Regions from separate parts of the Marinobacter sp. LV10R520-4 genome, predicted to be linked through region 1. Evidence: predicted binding sites of a transcription regulator. Region 1 holds the regulator's gene; each other region holds the start of a gene.
What was found. The regulator sigma-54, encoded in region 1, starts transcription at its own class of promoters, with help from an activator protein. The targets are predictions, from matches to a motif close to ANTGGCATNNANNTTGCTNT.

Region 1 (7,000 bases):
ATCTGGCAAAAAGCTACAAACAGAAAAAAGTGGTGATTGACGTCTCGCTGGAAATTCGCAGCGGCGAAATCGTAGGACTGCTGGGCCCTAACGGTGCCGGCAAAACCACCTGCTTTTATATGATTGTCGGGCTGGTGCAGGCTGACCGCGGCCGCATTACGATCGATAACCAGGACATCACTCCGCTGCCCATGCACGGCCGGGCACGAAAAGGCATTGGCTACCTGCCCCAGGAAGCCTCGGTGTTCCGCAAGCTCAGCGTGCGCGACAACATCATGGCCATTCTGGAAACCCGAAAAAGTATGAAGCGGGCCGAGCGCGAGGCAAAACTGGAGGAACTGCTAGCTGAGTTTCACATCAATCACATCCGCGACAGTTTGGGAATGGCGCTGTCTGGGGGGGAGCGTCGCCGGGTTGAAATTGCTCGCGCTCTGGCTATGGAGCCCGCGTTTATCCTGCTGGACGAACCCTTCGCCGGGGTAGACCCAATATCGGTGAGCGACATCAAGCAAATCATTCGCCATCTGCGAGACAAAGGCATAGGCGTACTGATCACCGACCACAACGTGCGCGACACCCTGGACATCTGCGAAAACGCTTATATTGTATCCGGCGGCCATATTATTGCCTCCGGCAGCTCCGCCGAAATTTTTGCCAATCAACAGGTAAAAGAAGTCTATCTGGGCAATGAATTCCGGCTGTAATAGATCCTCAAAGTGTGCATACCGTGACATCGTAAAAGGTGAATCGGTTGATTCCCCGGCGAACTCTAGTAGACTCGGCAGAGAACTTGCTTGTGAACGCAAACCCCGGTTAGCCAACTTTTTTTTGCGGCTGCCACGCGCCAACCGATCGAGTAATGGACTTCCAAGAATGGTGATGAAAGCTTCTTTGCAGCTCAAGCTGGGCCAGAGCCTGACCATGACGCCCCAGCTCCAGCAGGCAATTCGCCTGCTACAGCTTTCCACCCTCGACTTGCAGCAGGAAATCCAGCAGGCACTGGAGTCCAATCCCATGCTGGAAGCACCGGAAGACGACGATCACGGCGATGAGGAACCTACGCACGCCGACACTAACAACGATCAAAATTCGGACGCCAGCGCAGCAGAGACCTCTCCAGACACCAGCAAAGACTGGGACGAAAACGAAAACGGTCCCGACTGGGCCAGCGAAAACGAAATCCCCGATACCCTGCCAGACGACCTACCGGTAGATACCGCCTGGGACGACGTATACCAGTCGGCGCCGGCACCGGCCAGCAGCAATGGCGACGATAACGACTACGATTTTGAAACCCGCAACTCGCCTACTGAAACCCTGCGCGATCACCTGGAGTGGCAGCTCAACCTGACCACCATGACCGACCGCGACCGCGCCGTGGCTCATGCCCTGATGGACGCCGTTGACGAGCGTGGCTACCTGACCAGCTCGCTGGCCGAGATTTATACCGGCCTGCAGGACGAGCACGACGACGACCCGCTGGAACTGGATGAACTGAAAGCGGTACTCAGGCGCCTGCAGTTTTTTGACCCCCCCGGTGTGTTTGGTCGTGACCTGCAGGAATGCCTGCTGATCCAGCTGAACCAGATGCCGCCAGACACCCCTTGGGTTGCTCAGGCGCGCATGGTGATCACCCACTACATCAGCCTGCTGGGTAACCGTGACTACGCCCAACTGCTGCGCCGTAGCCGCCTGAAAGAAGACCAGCTAAAACACGTACTGGCGCTGATTACCAGCTTGAACCCGCGCCCCGGTGATGTGATTGACCGGACCGAACCGGACTACGTCATTCCAGACGTCATTGTGTACAAGCGCAACGATCGCTGGCGGGTAGAGCTGAATCCAGAAATTGCACCGCGCATTCGCGTCAATGCCAGCTATGCTTCATTGATAAAGCGCGCCGATAGCAGCGCTGACAACACCTACATGCGCGATCAGTTACAAGAGGCTAAATGGTTCATCAAAAGCTTGCAGAGCCGCAACGAAACGCTGCTGAAAGTGGCTACCCGTATTGTGGAATATCAACAGGGATTTCTGGACCAGGGTGAAGAAGCCATGAAACCGTTGATCCTCTCGGAAATCGCCCAAGCCGTAGAAATGCATGAATCTACCATCTCCCGGGTGACCACCCAGAAGTTCATGCACACACCTCGCGGCATTTTTGAGCTCAAATATTTTTTCTCCAGCCATGTCAGCACCGACGCTGGCGGAGAATGTTCCTCAACCGCTATCCGCGCCATGATAAAAAAACTGATAGCAGTCGAAACCTCCAAAAAACCGTTGAGCGACAGCAAGATTGCGGCCATGCTTGGGGAACAGGGAATCCAAGTGGCACGGCGTACCGTGGCCAAATACCGGGAGGCACTGCAAATACCTCCCTCTAATGAAAGAAAGCGACTGGTGTAGCAGCGCCAATGTAACAACACCGATGCAATAGCAGGAGAAGCCTATGCAACTCAACATTTCAGGCCATCATGTAGAACTGACCGAAGCACTCAAAGATTACGTGAACGAAAAGTTCCAGCGCCTGGAGCGCCACTTCGACCAGATTAGCAACACCAATGTGATTCTGCAGGTGGAAAAATTGCGCCAGATAGCCGAAGCTACCGTAAATATCAGCGGTGGCGAATTGCACGCCAAGGCCGAAACCGAAGATATGTACGCAGCGATTGACGCTCTGGTGGACAAACTGGACCGCCAGATCCTCAAGCACAAAGAAAAGCAAGTGTCCCGGATGCATGGTAACTAACACCGGACACAACGCGTAAACGCTTCACGCGCTGCGGCATGACACCATGCTGCAGCCTTTTTTTAATGGAAGTGCCGTCGACCCATGAGCGAGACATCCCTGACCATAGAAACCATCCTTGCCCCGGAACTGACACTTTGCAACGTACCAGCGTCCAGCAAGAAAAGGGTTCTTGAGTTTATTGCAGAGCAGATTCACCTGCATAACGCCACCTTGGGCGACACTCAGATATTCAGCAATCTGATTGCCCGCGAGCGCCTGGGTTCCACCGGAATCGGCCAGGGCATCGCCATCCCCCACTGCCGCCTGGAAGGCCTGGAGCACGTTATTGGCCTGCTGATCACTCTCAGCGAAAGCGTGGATTTCGATGCCATTGACAACCAGCCGGTAGATTTGGTTTTTGCCCTGGTTGTGCCAAAAGAAGCCACCAGCGAGCACCTTGAGCTGCTTAGCCAGCTTGCAGAAAAGTTCAACGATCGGGCTTTTTGCGACCGCCTGCGCCAATCGGAAGATGCCATTACCCTATTTCAGCGCATGACCTCCGGACGCTGATCTGTCCTACTCCGACCGTTCGCACCTAAAGAGTTATTAACGATGAAACTGATTATTGTCAGCGGCCGTTCCGGATCGGGTAAAAGTACGGCGTTGCACGTACTTGAAGACCTAGGTTTTTACTGCATCGACAATTTACCCATTGGCTTGCTGTTCCCGCTGACCAAAGAAACGGCCGCACAAGAGCCGGCCGGCCGCTTGCAAAAAATGGCAGTAAGTATAGACGCGCGCAACCTGTCCGGTGAGCTTGCCAATTTCGAAGATATTCACGGACGCCTGAAGGACACCGGCGTCAGCGCTGAAATCATATTTCTGGACGCCGACGAGCAATCTTTGCTGCAACGCTTTCATGCTACCCGACGAAAGCATCCTCTGAGCGACGATCAGACGTCACTGCGCGAAGCCATCAGCTCGGAAAAAAAACTGCTGGAACCCTTGTCGAACCTGGCTGACCTGTACATCAACACCACTGGCATGGGCATGTACGAGTTGCGGGACATGGTCAAACAGCGGGTGGTCGGCCGCAAAGATCAGGAACTGGCGCTGCTGTTCCAGTCGTTTGGCTTCAAGCACGGCGTACCGGTTGATTCAGACTACGTATTTGACGTGCGTTGCCTGCCTAACCCCCACTGGGACACCTCTCTGCGCAAGTTCACCGGCATGGACCAGCCGGTGATCGAGTTTTTGGAAAACGAACCCATGAGCGCAAAAATGGTTCAGGAAATCATCGCTTTTCTGACCTCGTGGCTACCGGCATTTGCCGACAGCAACCGCAGCTATATGACCATATCCATTGGCTGTACTGGCGGCCAGCACCGCTCGGTTTACGTCTGCGAGCAGATAGGTGCCCACTTCCGCCAGCACAGCAACAACGTGCAAGTGCGTCACTCCGAACTGTTACACCTGAAAACCGTACAGGACGCCTGATTCAACCATGATCCGACGCCATCTGTTTATCATCAACAAACTGGGCCTGCACGCCCGCGCAACGGCCAAACTGGTGGCCACAGCGTCTGCTCACCAAAGCAAAGTCAGAATCGCCGGTAAAGGCCGTGAAGTAGACGCCAAAAACATCATGCAGGTGATGATGCTCGCCGCCAGCCAGGGCACCGAAGTAGAACTGATTGCCGACGGTGAAGACGAGCAACAGGCCATCATTGCGTTGACAGAACTGATCAACGATTACTTTGGCGAGGGCGAATAGTCGCTCACGCAGCGCCTGCAAGTCCGCTATAATACAGCCGTTTTCTGACCGCGGATGAGCCATGACCGATATTCTGGAAAAAAGCCAGGCACGCCAACGCCTTCGCTCATTAGGCGAGGCGCTGGACAGTGGCGCCCTGAAACAGGTCGCACGCATCCTCAATGGCGGCCTCAGCCCCAGTGATATCGCTCACCTGCTGGAATCATCGCCTCCGCGGCAACGGACGCTGCTGTGGAATCTGGTCGACAAACAGCTTGAAGGCGAAGTTCTTCAGTATCTGAACGAAGACATTCGGGGCGATTTCCTAAGCAAATTCAACGCTCAGGAGCTGGCCGATCTGATTGAAGACTTTGAGTCGGACGATCTGGCCGACTTACTTCAGCAGCTCCCCGACACGGTGATTCAGGAAGTTCTGAACACCATGGACGAACAAGACCGCCAGCGGGTGGAAGAGGTACTGTCGTACCCCGAAGACACCGCCGGCGGCTTGATGAACACCGACACCATTACGGTGCGCCCGGACATCAGCATTGACGTGGTGCTGCGCTATCTTCGCCGCCACCGCACCCTGCCCTCCATGACTGACAGCCTGATTGTGGTCAGCCGCCGCGATGAATTTATCGGCATGCTGCCGGTTACTTCCTTGCTGGTATCGAATCCTGCCGCCACCGTGCGTGAAGTGATGGACACCGATATTGAGCCCATCCCGGTCAGTCTGTCAGACACCAAGGTTGCCATCCTGTTTGAGCGTTATGACCTGATCTCGGCGCCGGTGGTGGCGGAAAATGGCAAACTGCTGGGCCGCATCACCATTGATGACGTGGTCGATGTTATCCGCGAGGATGCCGATCACTCGCTGATGCGGATGGCGGGTTTGGACGACGACGAAGATACCTTTGCGCCGGTGTGGAAAACCTCGCGCAGGCGCGCGGTTTGGCTGGGCATTAATCTAATGACCGCGTTTATCGCCTCTGGAGTGATCGGTCTGTTTGAAGAGACCATCACCAAGGTGGTGGCACTGGCGGTGCTGATGCCCATTGTGGCCAGTATGGGCGGCATTGCCGGCAGCCAGACCCTAACACTGGTCATCCGCGGTATGGCCGTTGGTCAGATCAGCAGCGCCAATGTAGGCTGGTTGTTAAACCGCGAGTTTCTGGTGAGTGCAATGAATGGCGTGTTGTGGGCTTTGGTAGTGGCCGGCGCGGCTACCCTGTGGTTCAAGGATATTATGCTGGGCGCTATTATTGCCGCGGCGCTGGTGATCAATCTTGTCGCTGCAGCCCTGGTGGGCACCGTGTTACCGTTGTTTCTGAAGTCGCGTAACATTGACCCAGCACTGGCTGGCAGTGTGATTCTAACCACCGTCACCGACGTTGTCGGGTTTGTGTCCTTTCTTGGCCTCGCGACTCTTTTTTATGCGTGAGTTGTTTAAATCCAGATAGTTTTTACATCTAAATAGCTTTTTACACCTAAGTAACCGGTAATATCATGATTGATCATAACGAAGAAGAGTTTGAATACGACGGCCCCAGCAAGTCCCAGCTCAAGCGCGAGATGCACGCGCTGCAAAGCATGGGCAAGCAAATGCTGGAGCTAAACCATGAGCAGCTCGACAGCCTGCAAATCAGCGACACGCTGCGCCGCGCCATCGACGAATCGGTCCGCATTCGCCAAAACGAAGCCAAGCGCCGGCACCTGCAATACATTGGCAAGATCATCCGTCAGGAGCCCGACCCCGAGGCCCTGCAGGCCGCTATCACCGCGTTCTCCGCGGGCAGTGTAGAGCACACCCGCCGCCATCACCTGGCTGAGCGCTGGCGCGACCGTATCATCACCGAGGGCGATAGCATTATTGGCGAGTTTTTAAGCCACTGCCCGAGTGCGGATATCCAGCATTTGCGCAATCTGGCACGTAATGCCCGCAATGAAGTGCAGAAGCCGCAAAGCGCCGGCCACGGCCGAAAACTATTCCGCTACCTGCGCGAGTGCATTGACGCCAACGAGCAAATGTAAGCCAGCCAAAAGCGTTTTGCGTGCTTACGTAACGGCCGTTACAGGCGGCGATGACTCCATACCGGCATGTGCTGGCGCAGTTGATCCAGCCAGTGTTTGTCCAGCGCTGCGGTTACCATACCGGGGCCATCCTCGCTAACCTCGGCCAGCACACTGCCCCAGGGGTCGCAAATCAAACTATGGCCGTAGGTGCGGCGCTGGCTGCTGTTGTGCCCGCCTTGCCCGGCCGCCACTACGTATAGCTGATTTTCAATGGCACGCGCCCGAATCAGCGCGTGCCAGTGGGCATTTCCGGTTTTCCAGGTAAAGGCGCTGGGCAGGCACACCCAGTCAGCACCTTTGTCACGGAGCGCACGGAACAGCTCCGGGAAGCGCAGGTCGTAGCAAACCGCCAGCCCCAGGCGCCCTGCTGGCGTGTCCACGGTAACCACCTGATCTCCCGCTTCGAAGGTATCCGACTCACGGTACTGGCCGTGGGCATC
Region 2 (7,000 bases), 510 kb from region 1:
TGAGCGGGTGAAAAAAGCGCGTAAGCCAGTCTCTGACGATAACTGGCTGGTCAAACAGCAGGAAAGTTACTCCTGTTCCGTGGTGGCTGCTCTGGATGACTGGCGCGACTTTCGGGATGGCGCCATCGAGCGCTGTTTTATGACGTTCTACGGCTCCCCTGTTGTTCAGGCGATGGCTGGCCTGAAAACGACAGGCGGGCCGCCTCGGCCGCACCCTGGCAAGACACCGGAAAGTATCGCCCGCGTTGAACGGTGCATGGCCGAAAACCACGGGTGCATTGGCGACGGTGGCGTGCACGAAGCCGTGGTGCGCGGTCTTGTGTATATCGCAATGGGCGGAGGCGGAGTTGATGAGCGGGCCTTTAACGCCCTGCGTGAGATTCATGCCGAATACAGCACGCTTTCGCTGGGCTCATTTAAAAAAACCGTGCGCGAGCAGTTTTTTGTCCTGCGACTTGACCAAAAGGCCGCGCTCGACACCATCCCGGTAATGCTGTCTGTTGAAACTCAGTCCAAAGACAGGGCGCTGAGTGTGATTCACCGGGCGGTATCCGCTGCCGGCAAGCTGACTGCCGAGCAGAGCAGGCGGCTGGCGGTGATTGAAGGACTGTTTGCAGAGTAAGACGGGGACGGATTTCAAATCCGTCCCCAGAGACACGTCCCCAGGAACAGACGGGGACAGATTTAAAATCTGTCCCCAAGACCAGCGTCCGGTGAGTCCGCCGAATTCAGCTCCAGCTCATTGATTTTGCGGGTTAGAGTGTTGCGGCCCCAGCCCAGTAACAAGGAGGCGTCGCGGCGGCGGCCCGCGGTGTGGTGCAGGGCTGCGTTGATCATGATTTTTTCAAATTCTGGCAGCGCGCCGGTCAGCAGATCACTGCGGCCGCGCTTGAACTCCTGTTCAGCCCAGAGGCTGAGGGCCTCTTGCCAGGTTTTGCCGGTGGCGGTGCTGGCGGCTTGTTGGCGCAGCTCTGGCGGCAGATCGTCGACGTGAACCTCACGGCCACTGGCCATCACCGTTAACCAACGGCAGGTGTTTTCCAGCTGGCGCACATTGCCGGGCCAGGGCAGGGTCGACAGGTAAGCCTCGGCGTCTGGGCGCAGCAGCTTGGCGTCTACGTTCAGCTCTTTTGCCGCACGTTTTAAAAAATAGCCCAGCAGTTGCGGTATGTCTTCCCGGCGCTCGGTCAGTCGCGGCAAGTGTATGCGTATCACGTTCAGGCGGTGGAACAGGTCTTCGCGAAAGCTGCCGGCCTGCACCAGGGTTTCCAGGTTTTGATGAGTGGCGGCAATAATGCGCACATCCACCTTGACCGATGTGGTACCACCCACCCGGTAGAACTCACCGTCGGCCAATACTCGCAGCAGGCGGGTCTGGCTGTCTGCGGGCATGTCACCAATTTCGTCCAGAAACAGGGTACCACCGTCGGCTTGCTCGAAGCGGCCCTGGCGCGTATTGGCAGCCCCGGTGAACGCGCCTTTTTCGTGGCCAAACAGTTCGGACTCCACCAGGTCTTTTGGAATCGCGGCCATATTCAGCGCAATAAACGACTGCCCGGTGCGCGGGCTGTGGTTGTGCAGGGCTTGCGCCACCAACTCTTTGCCGGTGCCGCTTTCGCCGTTAATCAGTACGGTAATATTTGAGTGCGACAGCCGGCCTATGGCGCGAAACACCTCTTGCATGGCCGGTGCTTCGCCAATAATTTCGGCGCTGCCCGCTGTTTTTTCATGAACGCTGTCGGTTTTTGCCCGCCTTTCGCGGCTGTGGCCTGCGGCGCGCTGAACCAGGGCCACGGCGTCGTCCAGGTCAAACGGTTTTGGCAGGTAATCAAACGCGCCTGTCTGGTAGCTGCTCACGGCGCTTTCCAGGTCAGAATGGGCGGTCATGATAATCACCGGCAGGCCGGGGTGGCTCTCGGTAATGCGCGCCAACAGGCTCAGGCCGTCTATGCCCGGCATGCGAATGTCGCTTATGATAACGTCGGGCTGCTCGTGCTCGAGCTGGCGCATGATGTTGTCACCGTTGTCGAAGCTGCGGGTGCGCAGTCCGGCCTGGGTCAGCGCCCGGTCCAGTACCCAGCGGATGCTGCGATCGTCATCAATAATCCAGGCCACTGTCGACGTACTCATGTGCACTCCTCAAGGGGCAGGTAAATAACAAAGTTGGTGTGTCCGGGCTCGCTGTTGCATTCCACCAGCCCATGGTGGCGGCCAATAATGCTCTGGGTAATGGCCAGTCCCAGGCCATTACCGCTGGCGCGCCCGCTGATCATCGGGTAAAAAATATTCTGTTGCAGCTGTGGGCTGATGCCCGGGCCATTGTCGATAACGTCTACCCGGCAGACCAAACGGTGGCGCACCGGGCCTATGGTGAACTGGCGCAGGGCACGGGTGCGGAAGGTTATGGTGGCCGGCTCGCTGGTTTTGCTGGTTTTGCCGGTTTTGCTTGAAGAGTTGCCATGGTTGTGAGGGCCACCATGACTATCAGAGTTGCCAGGGCCGTCAGGGCTTTCCAGGCAAGCTTCCATCGCGTTGCGGGCAATATTCAAAAACGCCTGAATCAGCTGTTCGCGGTCAGCGCAGAACTCCGGCAGGCTGGGGTCGTAATCCCGCTTAAACGTCAGTTTGCCATGGCTTTCGGCCTCTAGCAGCGCGCGCACCCGTTCCAGAACCTCGTGGACGTTGGTGCGGATGAGCCTGGGTGCTTTGTTGGGCCCCAGCATGCGGTCAACCAGGCTACGCAGCCGATCGGCTTCGTCAATGATCACTTGGGTGTATTCGCGCAGTTCGGCGCTTTGCAGCTCTCGGTCCAGCAGTTGCGCCGCGCCGCGTATACCGCCCAGGGGGTTTTTGATTTCGTGCGCCATACCGCGCACCAGCACCCGATTGGTTTCCTGCTGCGACAGTATGTCTTCTTCACGGTTAATGCGCAGCAGCTGGTCGCGGCGCCATATTTCCAGCAGCAAATCACCTTCCGAGCTAATCGGCGTTACCGTGTAATCCACAATCATGCGCGCACCGTTCACCAGCATGTACTCCACCTCATGCTGGCTGAAAGACCGTCCGTGGTCGGCTGCGGCTTTCAGTCGGCGTTCGGTATCGCCGGCAACCAGCACAATAGCGCTGAAAGCCATGCCATGGCTGCGGGTTGCGCTCACCGCCAGCAGATTTTCAGCGGCCGGGTTCATATAGCGAATAAGCAGATTGCGGTCCATCACCAGCAGCGCGGTGCTAAGGCTGTCAACAATCTGTGGGTAACCGGTCACCGGGTTTGAAGCGTTAGCCATAACAAGCGGGTTCGCTGTATTTGAGTGGGTCTGGCTTTAGCAGACGGCCTGGGTCTAAAAAAAGCAAGAACCGGGCCAGGCTAAGAGTCATTAGCACTACTCACACCCGGGCGAACGCTCAGTTTAGGCGGGAAGGGCGGTGAATGGTGAAGGTAATGCCGGTGCCTGAACCAACCTGAACACCACTACGGTTCACGATGTTGACTCCGGCCTGATGGGTACCGCGGTCCATGTTCTGCACCAAAATAGTGCCTGACGTGCTTTGGCCAACGGGCTGGCCGTCCAGGGTGACTTCGTACTTATGCCCATCGCGCAGTTGCGGGCTGCTGATCACGTTGAATTCTACGTCGCCATTGCCGCTGTTAAACGCCTCGTTATTTCGCGGGTAAGCGATCTTTACCAGCTCATAAAGGGGGCTTGGCGGCTGTTTCTGCTGTGGTTGTTCAAATTGTTCCAGGTCCTGCATTTTCGGCAGCGTAATAGTGGTTACCGGCCTTACCTGTATGGCTTCGGCACCCGAAGAGGGCTCGTCAGAAAAGGTCACATTGCCTTGGGCGTCTACCTGGCGATACACCTCGGCCTGCGCCGCTCCATTGATCAGTAACAGGGTTGCAGCAGCAATCACAATAGCCGGTTTCATCACGCTTTCCTCGGGGCTGTGTATGAGCTTGATTATCAGCGCCCGGGCGCTTTAATTCAACGCTGCTCGGTGACGATGCAGACACAAAAAAATCGCAGGCACAAAAAACCGGAGGAGCTGATGGGCAGCTGCTCCGGTTTTTTTGTGGTGTTGCCAAGGGGGCTTTTGCGGGGACAGATTTGAAATCTGTCCCCGGTTTGTCCCCGATCTGTCCCTGGTCCTTAGCAGGAGTAGTAAAGTTCGAATTCAACCGGGTGAGTGGTCATGTTCATGCGCTCTACGTCAGCACGCTTGAGGTCAATGTAAGCGCGAATCATGTCTTCGGTGAACACGCCGCCACGGGTCAAAAACTCGTGATCGGCTTCCAGGCACTGCAGCGCTTCCTGCAGGGTCTCGGCCACTTTTGGGATGTTCAGTGCTTCTTCTTTTGGCAGATCGTAAAGATCTTTATCCATGGCGTCGCCGGGGTGAATCTTGTTCTGGATGCCGTCCAGGCCAGCCATCATCAGCACTGAAAATGCCAGGTAAGGGTTAGCCGCCGGGTCCGGGAAACGCACTTCAACGCGGCGCGCCTTCGGGCTGTTCACGTAGGGAATCCGGATAGAAGCCGAGCGGTTGCGGGCAGAATAGGCCAGCATCACCGGGGCTTCATAGTGCGGCACCAAACGCTTGTAGCTGTTGGTGGCAGGGTTGGTGAACGCATTAATCGCTTTGGCGTGCTTGATAATGCCGCCAACGTAATGCAATGCCATTTCACTCAGGCCCGCGTAGCTGTCGCCGGCAAACAGGTTCTTGCCATCTTTGCTCAACGACATGTGTACGTGCATGCCTGAACCGTTATCACCCACAACGGGCTTGGGCATAAAGGTCGCGGTTTTGCCGTAGGCATGGGCCACGTTGTGCACGCAGTATTTCAGAATCTGCACTTCATCGGCTTTTCGGGTCAAGGTAGCCGCGCCAACGCCAATTTCACACTGGCCAGCGGTGCCCACTTCGTGGTGGTGCACTTCAATTTCCAGGCCCATAGACGCCATAGCGCCGCACATGGCGCCGCGCAAATCGTGCAGGCTGTCTACCGGAGGCACCGGGAAGTAACCGCCTTTTACCCGCGGGCGATGGCCAGTGTTATTGCCATCAAAATCGTTGCCGGACGACCAGGCAGCCTCTTCGGAATGAATCTCGTACATGGAACCCTGCATGTCGGTCTTCCATTTCACCGAATCGAACACAAAGAACTCGGGCTCTGGGCCAAACAAAGCGCTGTCGGCAATGCCGGTAGACTTCAGGTATTCCTCGGTGCGGCGTGCGACTGAACGAGGGTCGCGCTCGTAGCCTTGCATGGTGGTGGGTTCCACAATGTCGCAGCTGATGTTGACGGTGGATTCTTCGGTGAACGGGTCAACCACGGCGCTGCTGTCATCCGGCATCAGAATCATGTCGGATTCGTTAATACCTTTCCAGCCAGCAATCGAAGAGCCGTCGAACATTTTCCCGTCGATGAAAAAGTCTTCAGAGGCTTCGGTGGCCGGCATGGTTACGTGGTGTTCTTTGCCATGGGTATCGGTAAAGCGCAAGTCGATCCACTTCGCCTCGTGCTGGGTGATCAAATCAATGGTTTTGGACATCTGCATGCTCCGATGGGGGTGTGAAAGCCAATCTGTTTCAGGATTTTTTTTCAGGATTTGCGAAGCTTAGCAAATGCCTGTGTGAGTTACCTGCCTTTTAGGTCGCCGCTATTTGCCTTGTTACTGGCTCTGTTTCGGCCTTTGCACAATGCCAAGCAAACAGCTTGCCAGTTTCCATGTGGCCAAGCCTATAGGCCTGAACCCTACAGAATGACGGGTTAGCGCGCAGGGTGTAATCGCTACCCAGTGCTGTAAGTGGGTGCCCTTGCATCATATTGGTGCGGCTTTCAGTTTTTCGCCCGATACTGGTGCGCACATTGTTCACGAAATAAACATTCACGCGCATATTATCGAAACCGACTTTTCGCTATAATGCGCGGCCCTCATTGTTCTGGCGATTACCTTGTGCCGGAGCCTGGCCACGCCCAGTGCCAGCGAATGGGTTCATTTTATAGATTTGAGACGGTCCAGGTAAGGCCCAGCCTTCTTAGCGCCCTCTCAGGTCATTGTAAGCACGCCGCAGGACTAAAGTTGTGATTGATAAACTTCGTAATATCGCCATTATTGCCCACGTTGACCATGGTAAAACCACGCTGGTCGACAAACTGCTGCGCCTTTCTGGCACATTGGACCGTAAAGAGCTCGAAAGCGAGCGCGTTATGGATTCCAACGATCAGGAAAAAGAACGTGGCATCACCATTCTGGCCAAAAACACCGCGCTAAAATGGAACGGATACGACATCAACATCGTAGACACCCCGGGACACGCCGATTTTGGCGGCGAAGTGGAACGTGTAATGAGCATGGTGGATTGTGTGCTGCTGGTGGTTGATTCCATCGACGGCCCCATGCCACAAACTCGCTTTGTAACCCAAAAAGCCTTTGCTGCGGGTTTGCGTCCGATCGTCATTGTTAACAAAATTGACCGCCCGGGCGCCCGCCCGGATTGGGTTGTAGAGCAGGTATTTGATCTGTTTGACAGCTTGGGCGCTACCGATGAGCAGCTGGACTTCCCGATTGTTTACGCCAGTGCGCTTAACGGTATTTCCGGTTTGGAGCATGAAAACCTGGTCGACAACATGGACCCGGTATTCCAGGCCATCGTTGACCACGTGCCGGCACCGAATGTTGACCGGGAAGGTGCTTTCCAGATGCAGATATCGCAACTGGACTACAGCAGCTTTCTGGGCGTTATCGGTATCGGTCGCATTGCCCGCGGTAAGATAAAAACCAACACACAGGTGATTGCCATCGGCGCCGACGGCAAAAAGCGCCAGGGCCGTATTTTGAAAATTATGGGCCACTCCGGCCTGCATCGGGTTGAAGTGGACGAAGCCCAGGCTGGCGATATTATTTGTATCAGCGGTTTGGACCAGATTCACATCTCCGACACCCTGTGTGACATCAATAACGTAGAGGCTTTGCCGCCGCTGACGGTTGACGAGCCC
Region 3 (7,000 bases), 2.4 Mb from region 1:
GACATAATCGCCGTGACCACCAATAATATGTGGACGGGTATCACGGTTAGCCTGGGAGTGTATAAACAGCACGGTTTCGCCAAGCTTGGCGGTCATCGAGTTCTCACCTGTTAATGCCCCAACAGCGCCGTTAAAGACGATATGGGATGGGGTGAGTGTTTTCATCACGTCTAAGGTTTCATTCATGCTGCCTATAACCGTGTCATAAGCTCTGTATTGTCCGGACTCGTCTTGAGGAACGTAGAAGTCTTGCTCGCCAATATAATAGGCTTTGTCGTAGGTCAAGCTGTTACCGTCGCCATCACTCAAGCCTTCACGTGGCAATACCATAATGGCGCCATTCATGCCCATGACGACGTGCCAGGGAGTCATTATGCCGCCCGGAGCGCAGTGATATATAAAAGTGCCTATTTTAGTGGCCTTAAATCTGAAGGTGACCTCTTCACCTGGAGACACCAGTGTTAACTCGCCGCCGCCCAAGGCGCCCGTTGAGGCGTGCAGGTCTATGTTATGGGCTAACGAGTTGGTGTCAGGGTTAACCAGGGTCAATTCAATATAGTCGTGCTGGTGGCAAACAATTAATGGCCCGGGAACACTGCCATTAAAAGCGGATACCCAAGCCTTAGTACCATTTTCCAGTTCTATCTGTTTCTCTTCTACGTCAAGGCGCACTTCAATAACTTTAGGCTTACCTTTAGCAACCTGGTCATGCGCAGGCACCATAGGCGGGACTACTAGTACTTGCTTGACTCGCTCTAGCTGATCAGCGGTATAGCTAGCCATACGGTCCACTTTTTTACCGCTTTGAGCTTGAGCTAATGTTGGCACTAACCCTGCTGCAATGCCCGCGCCCAAAACGCCAGCACTGATTGAGCCACTGATAAAGTTACGACGCTGTTCATTAACTGGTGATGATTTTGAGGTTTTGCCTTCCATATCTAGCTCCATGATTCAGTAGCATTTTTCTGCGTGTTGACAGCACAAAATGATCGAGTGAGCCATCGGAATCTGAGCATAGATAAGACGACAAAATTACAATTGACTGAAATCAAATCGATATAATTAGCTTTACCCTAATTGACTGAGATCAAATAAATAAACATTTTGTTAAAAATTGCAGTAGAGAATAGCGGGCTGAATGTGATCCAAAATAGCGTTAGCCGGCGTCGTCGAGCCGTTAAATTGACGCCGCGACGCTTAAGTTGGCCGACCCCCGGGGCGGGGGCCGGGTGCTGATCAGTCTTTCTTTTCGTAAATGGCCTTGCCCCAGGCCTCCCGTGAGCCCGGCAGAATCAGGTTCAGGGCGATGGCCACAATCGCACAAAGCGCGATGCCTGCCAGATGGCCCAGCACCATGCCGCCAATCCCGAATACCAGGGTGACACCTACAATTACCAGGTTGCGCGGCAAGTTCAGGTCTACCTGGTGGCGTATCAGCGTGCTCATGCCCACCACCGCAATAGAACCGAACAGCAGGCACAGAATGCCGCCCATGACCGGTACCGGAATGGTTTGCAGCACCGCACCGAACTTACCCACAAAGGCCAGTACAATGGCAATAACTGCCGCCCACCACATGGTTTTTGGATTGAAGTTGCGAGTCAGCATGACGGCGCCGGTCACTTCCGAATAGGTGGTGTTGGGCGGGCCACCTAGCAGCGAGGCGGCGCTGGTGGCCAGGCCGTCGCCCAGCAGGGTGCGGTGCAGGCCGGGTTTGTCCAAGTAGTTTTTACGGGTGACGTTGCCAATGGCCAGCACGTCACCAATGTGCTCTATAGCCGGAGCGATAGCCACCGGAATCATGAACAGAATGGCTCCCCAGCTAAACTGCGGTGCGGTAAAGTTTGGAATGGCCAGCCAAGGTGCTTGTTGCACCGGCGTCGTATCGACCAGGCCCATTATGGCTGCCAGGCCATAGCCCACCAGTACGCCAAACATGATTGGGATCAGGCGGAAAATACCTTTTGCCCACACCGAAGCGCCTACGGTGCACACCAACGAAATCATCGCAATCCACAGCGCGGTGTTTTCCGCAATCAGCTGAACGCTGCCGTCACCGGTGCGGCCAGACGCCATGTGCACCGCTACCGGTGCCAGCCCCAAGCCAATCACCATAATTACCGGGCCAATCACCACCGGTGGCAGCAGGCGGGTAATAAAGCCGGTACCGCGGACTTTTACCAGGGCGCTCAGAATAATGTACAAAATACCCGCCGCCATCAGGCCGCCCATGGTTTCTTCCATGCCAAATTTGCCTTTGGAGGCAATTACCGGGGCAATAAAGGCAAATGACGACGCCAGAAAAATCGGAATCTGACCACCGGTCACAATGTGAAAAATAATGGTGCCAAGGCCTGCAGTGAAGAGCGCGACATTCGGGTCCATGCCTGTGATCAGTGGCATCAGCACCAGTGCGCCGAAGGCCACCAACAACATCTGGGAGCCAGCTAACGCTTGCTTCCACACTGGCTCATGAAAAGATTCGTCGACAGGCTGGTTGTTAGCGTCGTTAACATGCTTGTTAGCGTGCTGGGACATGTTTAAACGTCCTTCTGCTTAGTGCCGAAAATCTTGTCGCCGGCGTCGCCCAAGCCAGGCAGGATATAGCCTTTTTCATTCAGGCCGTCGTCGATGGAGGCGGTGTAGATAGACACATCCGGATGCGCAGCCAGAACCCGTTTCACGCCTTCAGGGGCGGCCACCAGAATCAGCGCGCGAATGTCGGTGCTGCCGGCTTTTTTCAGCAAATCAATCGTCGAGATAATTGAGCCACCGGTGGCCAGCATGGGGTCGATAATCAGCGCCATGCGTTGGTCCAGTTCACCCACCAGTTTTTCCATGTAGGTGGTGGCTTCCAGGGTTTCTTCGTTGCGGATCTGGCCTACCACGCTCACCCGTGCCGCGGGCAAGAGCGCCAGTACGCCGTCCAGCATGCCAATGCCGGCGCGCAGAATCGGTACGATGGTCACTTTTTTACCCTGAATCTGTTCAATGGTGACCGGCCCGGCCCACCCGTCAATTTGCTGTTTTTTCAGGGTCATGTCTTTGGTGGCCTCGTAGGTCAGCAGCGTACCCAGTTCCTGCGCCAGTTCACGAAAATTCTTGGTGCTGATATTGGCACGGCGCATCAGGCCAATTTTGTGCTGTATCAGAGGGTGTTTTACTTCGTGGATGGGCATGGCGGTCACCTGTTTGTCGTGATAATTGAGGGCGCGGGGTCGTTCACAAAGGCAACGACACAAAATGGCGAAAGGATACCGTATCTGGTGGTTTTCGTCAGGCTGCCGGCAGTAGAAAGTTGTAGGGGATTTCCTAAGGATTGGTATGGTTTTTGCGGTGTAACTGTTCAAACGCGCAAAAGCGCCAGAAATCAGGTCAGATCAGACCGATTTAGATCAATCTAGAGAGAAATCCGGCATGGATCGAGCTTTAGTCTTTAATAACGTCAAATCCCTGGCGAAGGGGAACCTCGGGGTTCCACTGATGCTGATGGGCCTGCTGGGCATGATGATTCTGCCTGTGCCGGCGTTTTTGCTGGACGTGTTTTTTACCTTCAACATAACCCTGTCCATCGTGATTCTGTTGGTGTGCGTGTACGCCCTGCGGCCGATGGATTTTGCTGCGTTCCCCACGGTTTTGCTGCTGGCGACCTTGCTGCGCCTGGCGCTTAACGTCGCATCTACCCGTATTGTGCTGCTCGAAGGCCATAATGGCGGAGATGCGGCCGGTAAAGTCATTGAGTCTTTCGGTGCGGTGCTGATTGGTGGTAACTACGCGGTTGGCCTGGTGGTGTTTGCCATCCTGATGATCATTAACTTTCTGGTGGTCACCAAAGGTGCCGGCCGGGTGTCGGAGGTGAGCGCCCGATTTACCCTGGACGCTATGCCCGGCAAGCAAATGGCCATCGACGCCGACTTGAACGCCGGTTTGATCAACCAGGAAGACGCCAAATTCCGCCGTAGAGAAGTGGCCGAGGAGGCCGATTTCTACGGTTCTATGGACGGTGCTTCGAAATTTGTGAAAGGCGACGCGGTCGCGGGCCTGCTTATTCTGGCCATTAACATCATTGGCGGGATTGCCATTGGTATGGCTCAGCACGGGCTGGATTTCGGCCTGGCGGTGGAGCGTTACGCGCTGCTGACCATCGGTGATGGCCTTGTGGCCCAAATTCCGTCGCTGCTGTTGTCTACGTCGGCGGCGATTATGGTCACCCGTACCACCTCCAGCCAGGATATGGGCAGCCAGATTCTGCAACAAATGTTCGATGTGCCCAAAGCTCTGGCTATTGCTGCCGGTATTCTGATTTTGCTGGGCCTGATTCCTGGTATGCCTCACGTAGCATTTCTGGGGCTGGGTTCGATGGCGGCGGCGGCGGCCTGGTTTACCTGGAAGAAAAATCAACAAACGGTAGAAGAGGATGGCAACTTTCCGGCACGTGGCGGTGCAAGTACTGGCGGCCGTGCCAGCGGTGGTGAATTGGTCAGCGGCGACAACGGTAGCGATTCTCTACCGGCACCGGCAGAGAATCGCGAGCTGGGCTGGGACGACGTCGCCACCGTAGACATTGTTGGCCTGGAAGTCGGTTACCGGCTTATTCCGTTGGTGGATAAAAGCCAGGGCGGGCAGCTGCTTAGCCGTATTAAAGGCGTGCGTAAAAAGTTGTCCCAGGATCTGGGTTTTTTGATGCCCTCGGTGCATATCCGCGACAACCTGGACTTAATGCCCAACGTTTACTGCATCACCCTGATGGGCGTCACCATTGCCGAAGCGGAGATTCACCCGGAGCGTGAGCTGGCCATCGACCCCGGCCAGGTGTTTGGCAAAGTGGAGGGTATAGAGGGCAAAGATCCGGCTTTTGGCCTTGATGCCATCTGGATAGAACCAGAGAAAAAAGACCAGGCCCAAAGTCTGGGCTACACCGTGGTAGACGCCAGCACCGTGGTGGCTACTCACCTGAATCAGGTTCTGCAGACCCACGCCTACGAGTTGCTGGGCCATGAAGAAGTGCAGAAGTGGCTGGACCAACTGGAAAAAGTATCGCCGAAACTGGCGGAAGAGCTGGTGCCCTCAGCGGTAAACATCAGCGTGTTGCTGCGAGTGCTGCAGAATCTGCTGAAAGAAGAGGTGCCAATTCGCGATATGCGCTCTATCGCCGAATCCATAGTGAACCTGCACCCACGCAGTCAGGATCCGAAAGCTTTGACCACAGTAACCCGCCAGGCCCTGCGGCGGATGATTGTGCAGAGCATCGTTGGTAACGAATCCGAAATACCGGTGATTACCCTGGATCCAGATCTGGAACAGTTATTGCTTAAGTCTGTGCAGCAGAGTCAACAATCCGGCGCCCAGGACGATATCGGGCTAGTGCTAGAGCCGAACATGGTGGAAAAACTCCAGCGTTCATTGCAAGACAGCGTGCAACGCCAGGAAGTGCTCGGTAAACCAGCGATTCTGCTGGTGTCCGGCCCGCTGAGGCCGGTGCTGGCAAAGTTCGCCAGTTACGGCATAGAACGCCTGCACGTACTGTCTTATCAGGAAGTGCCGGATAACAAACAGATTACCATCGTAGCGTCGGTAGGCCAGTAAAGGCGCAGACGACACACGGATAACGCCAGCCGCGTTCCCGGCAAAGGATGAACAAGTATGAAAGTAAAACGTTTTTTTGCACCCACAATGGCCGCAGCCCTGAAACAGGTCAGCGAACACATGGGGCCGGATGCGATGATACTTTCCAACCGCCGGGTAGACGGCGGCGTTGAAATTGTGACGGCCCTCGATTACGACGAAAACATGGCGCGCCAACGCTTAGGTGACAAAGCGATGGCAGCCACCAGCGGCACCCATCTGGCCGAGCTGCAGGCAGACCAGCAGCGCCACCTGGAAGACGAGCTTGGCCGCTCCCGTGATCGCATCCGCGGTGTGCGCGAGCAGCGCGCCGGAAGCGAGGCCGGTTACGGCTCCATTGCTGAAACTGTTAATGGCTTTGCCGATATGACCAGCGCAGATCCGTTTGCAGAGGGCGGCAGAACCTTGCCGGCCGGCGCTGACGGGCGTAGTGAAAACGCCGCAGCGCAAAGCGCTCAGCCTGCGGGTTATGCCGGGGAACTGGCGGCCATGCGTTCTGAAATAAGCAGTCTGCGCGAGCTGATGAGCGGTCAGGCTGCGCCTGCCGCGGTAAAAGACACCAGTGCCGGCGCCAATATTACAGCTCTTCAGCAGCGCTTGGCAGAACGCCTGGGTGAGTTTGGCTTAAGCCGCAAGTTGTCCGACAATCTCGCCCGCCGTCACCAGTCCGGGCGCCTGGAAGATGGCTGGAAGCAGTCTCTCAAAATGCTGGTTAACGGCGTGCGTACCTCGCGCCAGGAATGGCTGGATGAAGGCGGCGTATTTGCCCTTGTGGGACCTACCGGAGCGGGTAAAACCACTACCATCGGCAAACTTGCGGCTCGCTACGTGCTGCGCCACGGCGCCGACTCCCTAGCGTTGATTACCACCGATCGTTATCGGGTTGCGGCGCACGAACAATTGTTTGTGTTTGGCCGTATTCTTAGCGTTCCGGTACGGGTGGTTGATGAAAGCCACCCGCTGGATGAAATTCTGGATGAGTTGTCTGACCGTCGCCTGGTGTTGATTGATACCGCCGGGCTGACCAGCACCGATCGGGGCTATCAGGAGCAATTAGCCGAGCTGGTCCGCAGTCATCACAAAATCCGTACACATTTGGTGGTGTCTGCCACCAGCCAGCCGCGGATTATGAAATCCGTATGGCATTGCTATAAGATGGCAAACCTTGCCGGTTGTGTGATTACCAAGATCGATGAGGCTTTGACTCTGGGCGAAGTGCTGGGATTTGTTATGGAAACCAGTCTGCCGGTGGCTTGGTACACCGACGGCCAGAAAATACCCCAAGACTTGCACCCGGCGAAAGCGCTTGCTCTGGTGCAACTCGGTGTAGAACGTATGAAGGGTTTGCGGCAGGAGGAAGCCGTTGCCAGCGGGT

Region 2: glnA (glutamate--ammonia ligase) is a predicted target of sigma-54. The motif match lies at 5,705-5,724, and genes of this name have one in related genera.
Region 3: flhA (flagellar biosynthesis protein FlhA) is a predicted target of sigma-54. The motif match lies at 3,319-3,338, and genes of this name have one in related genera.

The regions. Positions count from the first base shown of each region.
Region 1 is NZ_PDJM01000001.1:364,609-371,608, forward strand. Features, by position in the region: gene lptA (lipopolysaccharide transport periplasmic protein LptA) at 1-1, shown strand, start outside; gene lptB (LPS export ABC transporter ATP-binding protein) at 1-704, shown strand, start outside; gene ATG98_RS01725 (RNA polymerase factor sigma-54) at 874-2,406, shown strand; gene hpf (ribosome hibernation promoting factor) at 2,450-2,749, shown strand; gene ptsN (PTS IIA-like nitrogen regulatory protein PtsN) at 2,834-3,301, shown strand; gene rapZ (RNase adapter RapZ) at 3,344-4,228, shown strand; gene ATG98_RS01745 (HPr family phosphocarrier protein) at 4,236-4,505, shown strand; gene mgtE (magnesium transporter) at 4,567-5,928, shown strand; gene yjgA (ribosome biogenesis factor YjgA) at 5,994-6,518, shown strand; gene ATG98_RS01760 (carbon-nitrogen hydrolase family protein) at 6,557-7,000, opposite strand, start outside.
Region 2 is NZ_PDJM01000001.1:878,138-885,137, reverse strand. Features, by position in the region: gene ATG98_RS04140 (DUF3141 domain-containing protein) at 1-622, shown strand, start outside; gene glnG (nitrogen regulation protein NR(I)) at 685-2,130, opposite strand; gene glnL (nitrogen regulation protein NR(II)) at 2,127-3,287, opposite strand; gene ATG98_RS04125 (DUF4124 domain-containing protein) at 3,406-3,927, opposite strand; gene glnA (glutamate--ammonia ligase) at 4,149-5,552, opposite strand; gene typA (translational GTPase TypA) at 6,086-7,000, shown strand, end outside.
Region 3 is NZ_PDJM01000001.1:2,773,567-2,780,566, forward strand. Features, by position in the region: gene nirK (copper-containing nitrite reductase) at 1-936, opposite strand, end outside; gene ATG98_RS13585 (uracil-xanthine permease family protein) at 1,237-2,538, opposite strand; gene upp (uracil phosphoribosyltransferase) at 2,541-3,179, opposite strand; gene flhA (flagellar biosynthesis protein FlhA) at 3,418-5,586, shown strand; gene flhF (flagellar biosynthesis protein FlhF) at 5,644-7,000, shown strand, end outside.